2 regions of the Mesorhizobium sp. M0808 genome follow, and region 2 is predicted to be linked to the other one. Evidence: predicted binding sites of a transcription regulator. Region 2 holds the regulator's gene; the other holds the start of a gene.

Region 1 (4,513 bases), on a different contig from region 2:
GCAAAGAAGGAGCCGTGGCCGCAATCGTGCTGGATCATGAAGATCCGCACCAGAAAGCCGGCGGCCGGAAGGATGAGGACCAGACCCCACCAATGGCCATAGGCATAAGCGGCCGAAGACAATCCCCACAGCGTGGCGAAAGGAATGAGGGTGATGGCGAGTTCGACGGCGCTGCGACGCCTGTCGGGCTTTTTATAGCGCGACAGGATTTTCAACCAGGCGCGCTTGCTGTTTGCCACAGCTTCGGGGGAAATCATGTTCATTATGAAACATAGGCGGAGCAGGGCGCTGCCGCAAGGCGGCGATCACGCAAAGTTACTGCGGGTAAATGTCGCGCGATGGCGAGGAATTGGTGGCCGCAGTCGCCAGGCGCGTCGCCGGCAACGGCGCCTACCGACGGCGCCCGCCTGCGACCACCTTGGCTTCGACGCCGTCCAGGCGGTCGAGCAATTCCTTCAGACGGTCGGGAATATCGGACTCCGTGCGGAAGGCCGGCAAGGTGCGCAGAAAGCGCTTGGTCGCCTCGGTGCCGAGCTGGCGCCGGATATCGGCGGCGAGCCCGTCGCGTTTTTCGCCATTCCTGCGGGGCATCATCCAAAATCCTGTGTCGGCTTCGAAACTCTTCCAAGGGAGGAATGGTTCCCGCATTGTAGTATGCTGGCAAGCAAAGCCGTCGGGTACGGTAAAGTTTGAATTAAAATCGAAAGGTCTGCGCCGTCCGCCATCAAGCCGCGGCAGCGGCTGCAGTAGCGCTTGCCCCTTGATTTTTGGCCGCTAAACCTCGATATCGGGCGCAAATCCACACCATTCGAAAATGACGGGAAACGGCGATGAGCGACCAGGCAAAAGACGAACGCGCGCCCGATGAAGCCGAGAAGACCGAGGCTGCCGCGGAGCCAAGGGAAGGCGGCGTCGACGGCGACTATGAAGCGCTTGTGCGGCTTCTGAAGGAAAACGAAGAGCTGAAGGATCGCGCGCTGCGCGTCGCGGCCGACATGGAGAACTTGCGTCGCCGCACCGCCCGCGACGTCCACGATGCGCGCGCCTATGCGGTTGCCAATTTTGCCCGCGACATGCTTTCGGTGTCAGACAATCTGCGCCGTGCGCTGGATGCCATCCCGGAGGAGGCCAAGGCTTCGGGCGATGCCGGCTTCAAGGCGCTGATCGACGGCGTCGAGATCACCGAGCGCGCCATGCTGTCGGCGCTGGAACGCCACGGCGTGAAGAAGCTCGAGCCCGAGGGCGAGAAATTCGATCCGAATTTCCACCAGGCCATGTTCGAGGTGCCCAATCCCGACGTACCGGCAAATACGGTCGTGCAGGTCGTGCAGCCCGGCTATTCGATCGGCGAGCGTGTTCTGCGGCCGGCCATGGTCGGCGTCGCCAAGGGCGGCCCCAAGCATGTGGCAAGCGAAGCGCCGGTGGAGCCGGGGCCGGTCAACGAGCAGGCTGAGAAAGATGCGTGAATGGTGAATGGTTAGTAGTGAATGGTGAGTAGTGAGTAGCCAATTGCTGCTCCAGCAGTCAGTGCTATGTTCTATTCACTATTCACTATTCACTACTTCAGGCCGCAAACCGCTGCGCTTCTCCGCCATAATAATTGACGTAGCGGGCACCGATCTCCTTGACCGGCATAACCACGAACACGTCGACCGTCGAGAATTCACGATCAATGACGCAACCGTCGCCGATGCGCGCGCCGACGCGCAGATAGCCCTTGACCAGCGGCGGCATCGCGGCGATCGCCGCCTTGGTATTGACGGCCTCGATCGGCATCAGATCCATGGAACAATAGCGCCCGGCGACGGCGCGCACGTCCCAGGATGAATTCGTCCGGCAGTGGTGGGCAAGATAGGTCAGCGCCTCCGCATGTGCCGCCGGCACGGTGCCGTGGAACGACGCGCAGCCGGTCATCACGCCAATGCCGTAATGGTTGATATAGGCCCAGATGCCTTGCCACAGCGCCTCGATGGTGCGCTTCGAGCGGTATTCCGGCAGAACGCAGGAGCGGCCGAGCTCGAGGAAGCGCTGGCCGGGATGCCGCGCGATCAGCTTGGTCAGCTCGAATTCACCTTCGGAATAGAAGCCGCCGGCGGCCGCGGCAATCTCCTGCCGCAGCAGGCGGTAGGTGCCGACGATGCGGCGATGCTCGGGGCCGGAAAGCGAAGTATCGAAGACCAGCAGATGATCGCAGAGGGGATCGAAGCGATCGGCATCGCGGCGGTCCTGCATCTGGAACAGGTCCTTCCTGGCACCAAGCTCGTCGTAGAACACCCGGTAGCGCACTTCCTGCGCGGCAGCGATCTCGGCCTCGTTGCGGGCGAGCCGCACTTCGAGATTGCCGATGCGGCCGAGCGATGCGCCTTTTATGACGGCATCGGCGTTCCGGCCGACGAGCAAAGGCCCGCTGGCGTTCGGCCGAGCATCACATTCCGGCATGACTGTATGCACGAGTGATTCTCCTTCGAGCCATCCCTCTTGGCACGGGGATACGGTGTAGGTGCAACAGGATTGTGACAGTACCGTGATACGGCTCTGCGGGCAATACTTCGTCGGCTGGGTAATCTATCAACCGTCTATGTTGTGCCTCAGGCGGCCGCTTGCCCTTCGACCGCATGAACCAGGGCATCGGGGTCGAGCGGCTTGGTGACGAAGCCGCTGGCACCGTGAGCGAGCACGGCGTGGCGGGTCTTTTCCTGGCTGTCGGCCGACAGCACCATGATCGGCACCGGCGGCACCGCGGTCTCCTCCTCATGGCGGCGGATGGCGGCGATGGCGTCCAGGCCGTCCATGACAGGCATATGCAAGTCCATCAGCACCACGTCGTAACGGTGCTTGTGGCCGGTGCTGATGACCGCCTCGACGGCGGCCTTGCCGTTGCCGACCACTTTCACGCGATGCCCGGCCTTCAGCAGCGTGGCGCGGGCCAGCATGGCGTTGATGTCGTTGTCCTCGGCGATCAGCACCGACAGGCCCTGCTGGCGGGCGCCAATGGCGTGCCCCGCCTGCGCGCCGCGCCTTTGCAGTTGCGGCTCGGCGATGACCGGTGCATGGCTGGTCAAGAGCACGCGCAGCAGTGTCTCGCCGCGCACCGGCCTCGCCAGGAAGGTGGCGTAACCGTTGGCACGGAACTCGCCAAGCATGCCGCGGTCGGTCGGCGCGATCAGCGTCACTGCCTCGCAATCGGCAAATCCGCTCTGGCGCAGGCGCCTGAGCAGCCTGCCGTCGCTTTGCTCCATGGCAGCATCGATCAGAAGCACGTCACAGCCCTCGGCGAAAGCGGTGGCCTGGGCGGCGGCGGTGGCCAGATCGACCGTGCCGCCATTGGCGCGAATGGTGCGGGCGAGGGCTCCGGCCTCGACCAGGTTCTTCGACACGATCACCGCATGCCGGCCCGACAGCGCGTCCTGGCGGATCTGCGGCGCCTCGACGGCGGAAATAGCGGGAATATCGAAGACGAATTCGGACCCCTGGCCAAGCCGGCTCGACACAGAGATAGTGCCGCCCATGGCGGTCACCAGGCGCTTGGAAATGGCGAGACCGAGGCCGGCACCGCCATGCGCACGGGTCGAGGTGCCGTCAGCCTGTTCGAAGTCCTCGAAGATGCGCTCCATGTCCTCCTCGCGCAGACCGGGGCCGGTATCAGCGATGGTGAAGCGGATGCGGTCGGTGGTTTCGGTGCGGACGCGGGCGATGCTTGCCAGGACGCCGCCGCTGTCGGTGAACTTGACGGCGTTGCCGATGAGATTGAGCAGCACCTGCCTGACCCTGCCGGGGTCGGCGGTGATCAGCTGCGGCACGTCGGGTTCGACATGGCAGCCGAGGCCGATATCCTTGGCAAAAGCCCGCGCCGCCAAGAGTTCGATGACGTTGTCGGCGATCTCACGCACCGACATCGGCTGCGGTTCGGGATCGAAGCGGCCGGCCTCGATCTTCGAGTAATCGAGCAGGTCCTCGATCAGCGCCAGCAGCGCGCTGGCCGAGGTCGAGATGGCGCCGACATAGGTCCGCTGCTCGGGCGAAAGGCTGGTGTCGGCGAGAAGCCGGGCCATGCCCATGATGCCGTTCATCGGCGTGCGGATCTCGTGGCTGACGGTGGCGAGGAAGCGCGATTTGGCCTGGCTCGCATATTCGGCCCGCTCGCGGGCGGTGATCAGCGAGGATTCGGCGCGCTTGCGAGCGGTGATGTCGCGGGCGATGGCGCGATGCGAAACGGCGCCGCTGTCCTTGTCGCGCACCGACAGCTCGATCCAAGAGAACCAGCGTGGGCCGTCCGGCGTGCGAATGGCGACGTCGGTGGAACTCAGGCATTCATGGTCGGAAAACGCGGCGTCGGGGACGATGCCGACATCGATGCCTAGTTCGGCCAGGGTCTTGCCGGCAAGGTCGCGCTGGTCGGTTTCGACAAGGTCGGCGAAAACCTTGTTGGCGTAGACAATGTGGCCGTCGCGGTCACGATGGACGACGAGATCGCCGAGTGCATCGATCAGCCCGCGAAAGCGCTCCTCGCTCT
Region 2 (4,513 bases):
CGATCGGCGCGCCACGCTGGGTGGTGATCCGTTCGGTCGCCTACCGCGCCGCATTGTCCGGCATCGTCACCGGCATATTGCTGGCGATAGCACGCATTTCCGGCGAGACGGCGCCGCTGCTCTTCACCGCGCTCAACAACCAGTTCTGGAGCAGCAATATCAACGCGCCGATGGCCAGCCTGCCGGTGACCATCTTCCAGTTCGCTCTCAGCCCTTACGAGGAATGGCAGCAACTGGCGTGGACCGGCGCACTCATAATCACCCTGACGGTTCTGGGCTTGAGCATCCTCGCCCGCAGCCTTACCGGACGCAGAGAGGACAGATGACACAGATGTTGTCCCCAGACATGACGATGGCCGAAACGGTCGTCGAGAAGACGAAGATCGAGGTCAAGAATCTCAACTTCTACTACGGCCAGAGCAAGGCGCTGAAGGACATCAGCCTGTCACTGCCTGAGCGCAGTGTCACGGCCTTCATCGGCCCTTCGGGGTGCGGGAAATCGACGCTGCTGCGTGTGTTCAACCGCATCTATGAGCTCTACCCAAAACAGACGGCCGAGGGCCAGGTGCTGCTCGACGGCAAGAACATTCTCGACCGGTCGCAGGATCTCAACCTCCTCAGGACCAAGATCGGCATGGTGTTCCAGAAGCCGACGCCGTTCCCGATGTCGATCTACGAGAACATCGCCTTCGGCGCCAGGCTCTACGAGAACCTCGGCAAGTCCGAGATGGACGGCCGCGTCGAACAGGCGTTGAAGCGCGCCGCGCTGTGGAGCGAGGTCAAGGACAAGCTCAACGCCAGCGGCTTGAGCCTGTCCGGCGGCCAGCAGCAGCGGCTCTGTATCGCCCGCACCGTGGCCGTGAAGCCGGAAGTCATTCTGCTCGACGAACCGGCTTCGGCCCTCGACCCGCTGTCGACTGCCAAGATCGAGGAACTGATCGACGAATTGCAAGCCGACTATACGATCGTCATCGTCACCCACAACATGCAGCAGGCGGCTCGCGTGTCGCGCCAGACCGCCTTCATGTATCTGGGTGAACTGGTCGAGTTCGACCGGACCGAGAAGATCTTCACGTCGCCCCGCGAGAAGCGCACGCAGGACTACATCACTGGCCGCTTCGGCTGAGCCGTTCCGATCATGCATATGAGGACAGGACCATGGGCGAACACACAGTCGCTTCTTTCGACGAGGATCTCGAGCAGATCAGCAAGCTGATCCGCGACATGGCCGACCTCGCCGGTTCGATGGTCGGCGGGGCGACCAAGGCCCTGTTGAATTCCGACAACGTGCTGGCGCAACGCGTCGTTTCCGACGACGCCATCATGGATGCGCGTCAACGCGAACTGGACGACCGCGCCATCACCCTGATCGCCAAACGCCAGCCGATGGCCCACGATCTTCGCCATGTGGTCGGAGCGATCCGCATGGCGGGCGACCTCGAACGCATCGGCGACCTTGCCAAGAATATCGCCAAGCGCGTGAGTGCGGTCGGCCTCAGCGCCACGCCGCGGGACCTGTCGCATTCCATCGACGCGATGGCGCAGCTGGTTCTCATCCAGGTGCAGGGTGTCATCGAGGAATATGCTGCAGGCGATGCGGCCGCGTTGGCCAAGCTGCGTGCCGCCGACGAGCGCATCGACGTCAAATACACGTCCGTGTTCCGCGAGCTGTTGACCTACATGATGGAAGATCCGCGCAACATCACCGCTTGCACGCACCTGCTGTTCTGCGCCAAGAATCTGGAGCGGATCGGCGACCATGTCACCAACATCGCCGAAAATGCGTATTATGTGCTGACCGGCGAGCAATTGCCGGTCAATCGTCCGAAGCAGGACGAAACGACAATGTCCGCACCGGTGACATGATGGGGGTGCCCAGCCGATGATCGCACCACGCATAATGGTGGTGGAGGACGAGGAGCCATTGGGTGTGCTGCTCCGCTACAATCTCGAATCCGAAGGCTACCAGGTCGAGGTGGTGACACGCGGCGACGAAGCCGAGATCCGTTTGCAGGAGAATGTGCCCGACCTTTTGGTGCTCGACTGGATGATACCAGCGGTTTCCGGCATCGAGCTCTGTCGTCGGTTGCGGGTGCGCCCCGAAACCGAGCGGCTGCCGATCATCATGCTGACCGCGCGCGGCGAGGAGAGCGACCGGGTGCGCGGGCTTTCGACCGGCGCCGACGACTATCTGGTCAAACCGTTTTCGACACCGGAATTCATGGCCAGGGTCAAGGCGCTGCTGCGGCGCGCCAAGCCGGAAGTGCTGTCCAGCGTGCTGAAGGTCGGCGACATCGTGCTCGATCGCGAATCGCACAGGGTCTATCGCAAGAAGAGCGAAATCAGGCTCGGGCCGACCGAATTCCGGCTGCTCGAGTTCATGATGCGGCATCCGGGCCGTGTCTTCTCGCGCAGCCAGTTACTCGATAATGTCTGGGGCGAGACAATCTACATCGACGAACGCACCGTCGACGTGCATGTCGGGCGGCTGCGCAAAGCCGTCAACAACGGCCGGATGCCGGATGTCATCCGCACCATCCGCGGTGCCGGCTATGCGATCAGGGAAGATTGACCCGCCTGGTCAGGCTACGTTCTTTCTGACGCTGGGCCTCATTTGCGCGCCCGGCGCGAAAATCTCCTGGTCGACGAAGCTTAGCGCCCGCATCGCGCAGCCTTCGCGGATCAGCGGCAATTCGTTCGGCTCTGTATCGAAGGAGATCGAGCCCGAATGCTGGCCGCCGGCGGTCTGGGCGATTGCCTTCCGCAAGGCCGGCTCGATCAGATCGAAGGCGGCGGCACTGGCGCCGACCATCGCGACCGGTGCCGGATCGATCAGCGCGAACAGCGAGCCGAGACCGAAACCCAGCGCTTCGCCGGCCTTGCGGTAGGCCTCGCGTTCCGGCCCATCTTTCTCGCGCGCCCGGGCCGCCAGTGCTCGCATGTCGGCGTCGCTGACGTCGGCGATCGGTTCGCTTTCTTCGCTCATCTGCCTGGCGTTGCGCCAGATGGCGTAGTTGCCGGCATAGGCCTCGATGCAGCCGCGCCGCCCGCAACGGCAGAGCGCGCCGCCCGGACGATGGATCATGTGGCCAAATTCGCCACCCGAGGAATGCGTCCCGGTGAACAGTTCGCCCTTCAGCACCAGCCCCATGCCGATGCCATGCGAAAGCAGGATGGCGATGAAGTCGTCGCGATAGCGATCCGGATTGCGCCAGCGCAAAGCCACCGCCATCATGTTGCAGTCGTTCTCCACCGTTGCCGGGATGCCGAATTCGTCCTCCAGCATGTCGGCAAAGGCGATGTCGGTCTGCGGCGTGATCGGCGACCACAGCATGGCGCGTGCAGGGGAGTCGGTAATGCCCTGAATCGCCAGGGCGATGCGGGCGACACTGCGGACGTCAAGGTCTGGATCCTGCAGCCGGCGCCGGACGATGGCCATGCATTCACGGATCAGCTCGTCGCGCGGCATGGTCAGCGTGTCCAGCCGGCGCTGTTCCTCGGCGACCACCTGTCCCGTATAGTCGATAATGGCGGCCGACAGGAAATTCAGCGACAACACCACGGTCAGCACCGCCGCCGCTTCCGGGTTGAGGGCGAGGCCGACCTGCGGACGACCGCGTTTCAACGAAACGGGCTCACTTGCCTTGCTCTCGGCGAGGATGCCTTCCCGTATCAGGTCGGAAGAGATCGCCGATATGGTCGAATGACTGAGGCCGGTAGTAGCTGCGATCTCAGTACGCGATGGCTGGCCGGCCCGGCGCACCGCCGAGATCACCATCGCCCGGTTGCGCCGGCGCAAATCGTCATGGCGGATTCCGACCGACATTGTTTTGCTTTCCTCCCGGTTGCCGCGGCCGCTCATGAACCGGAAGCCGTCGGTAATGTCCGACAAATAGTGTCGGACGCAGGCAAATAGTGTCAGATGCAGGTTGCGCTGTCATCGTTTATTCCGACGCTCGAAAAAACTCGCAGAGTCATTAAAATCCATCAGAATCGATGTTGACAGCAGCCGGAGATCGGGCCAGTATTTTTTCGAGGCTCGAAAAAATTAGAGCTTCTAAGCTGGTCTTTGAGCCAATTGGTCACGCCGTACGCGGCGCAGGGAGGATATGATGAAGAAATTCACGACCGCCATTCTGGCGGGTGTCGCCATGACGCTGGCGCTGGCGTCGGTGGCGCAGGCTAAAGACAAGGTCATCGGCGTTTCCTGGTCGAACTTCCAGGAAGAGCGCTGGAAGACCGACGAGGCCGCAATGAAGGCGGCCATTGAGGCCGCAGGCGACAAGTATATTTCCGCCGACGCACAGTCCAACCCCGGCAAGCAGCTCACCGACGTCGAGAGCCTGATCTCGCAGGGCGCCAGCGCACTGATCATCCTGGCGCAGGACGCCTCGGCCATCGGGCCGGCCGTGCAGAAGGCACTGGACGAAGGCATCCCGGTCGTCGGCTATGACCGGCTGATCGAGAACAAGGACGTGTTCTATCTGACCTTCGACAACAAGGAAGTCGGCCG

The links. The regulator PhoB, encoded in region 2, activates phosphate uptake and scavenging genes when phosphate is short. The targets are predictions, from matches to a motif close to TGTCATNNANCTGTCAT.
Region 1: the regulator PhoB is predicted to act here: its motif matches at 2,503-2,519, upstream of olsB (l-ornithine N(alpha)-acyltransferase).

The regions. Positions count from the first base shown of each region.
Region 1 covers NZ_JAMYOX010000004.1:204,333-208,845, reverse strand. The annotation lists gene NKI25_RS08395 (fatty acid desaturase) at 1-263, opposite strand, end outside; gene NKI25_RS08390 (hypothetical protein) at 391-594, opposite strand; gene grpE (nucleotide exchange factor GrpE) at 831-1,466, shown strand; gene olsB (l-ornithine N(alpha)-acyltransferase) at 1,564-2,439, opposite strand; gene NKI25_RS08375 (PAS domain-containing hybrid sensor histidine kinase/response regulator) at 2,589-4,513, opposite strand, start outside.
Region 2 covers NZ_JAMYOX010000003.1:207,304-211,816, reverse strand. The annotation lists gene pstA (phosphate ABC transporter permease PstA) at 1-326, shown strand, start outside; gene pstB (phosphate ABC transporter ATP-binding protein PstB) at 323-1,126, shown strand; gene phoU (phosphate signaling complex protein PhoU) at 1,159-1,866, shown strand; gene phoB (phosphate regulon transcriptional regulator PhoB) at 1,883-2,572, shown strand; gene NKI25_RS06700 (ROK family protein) at 2,582-3,826, opposite strand; gene xylF (D-xylose ABC transporter substrate-binding protein) at 4,113-4,513, shown strand, end outside.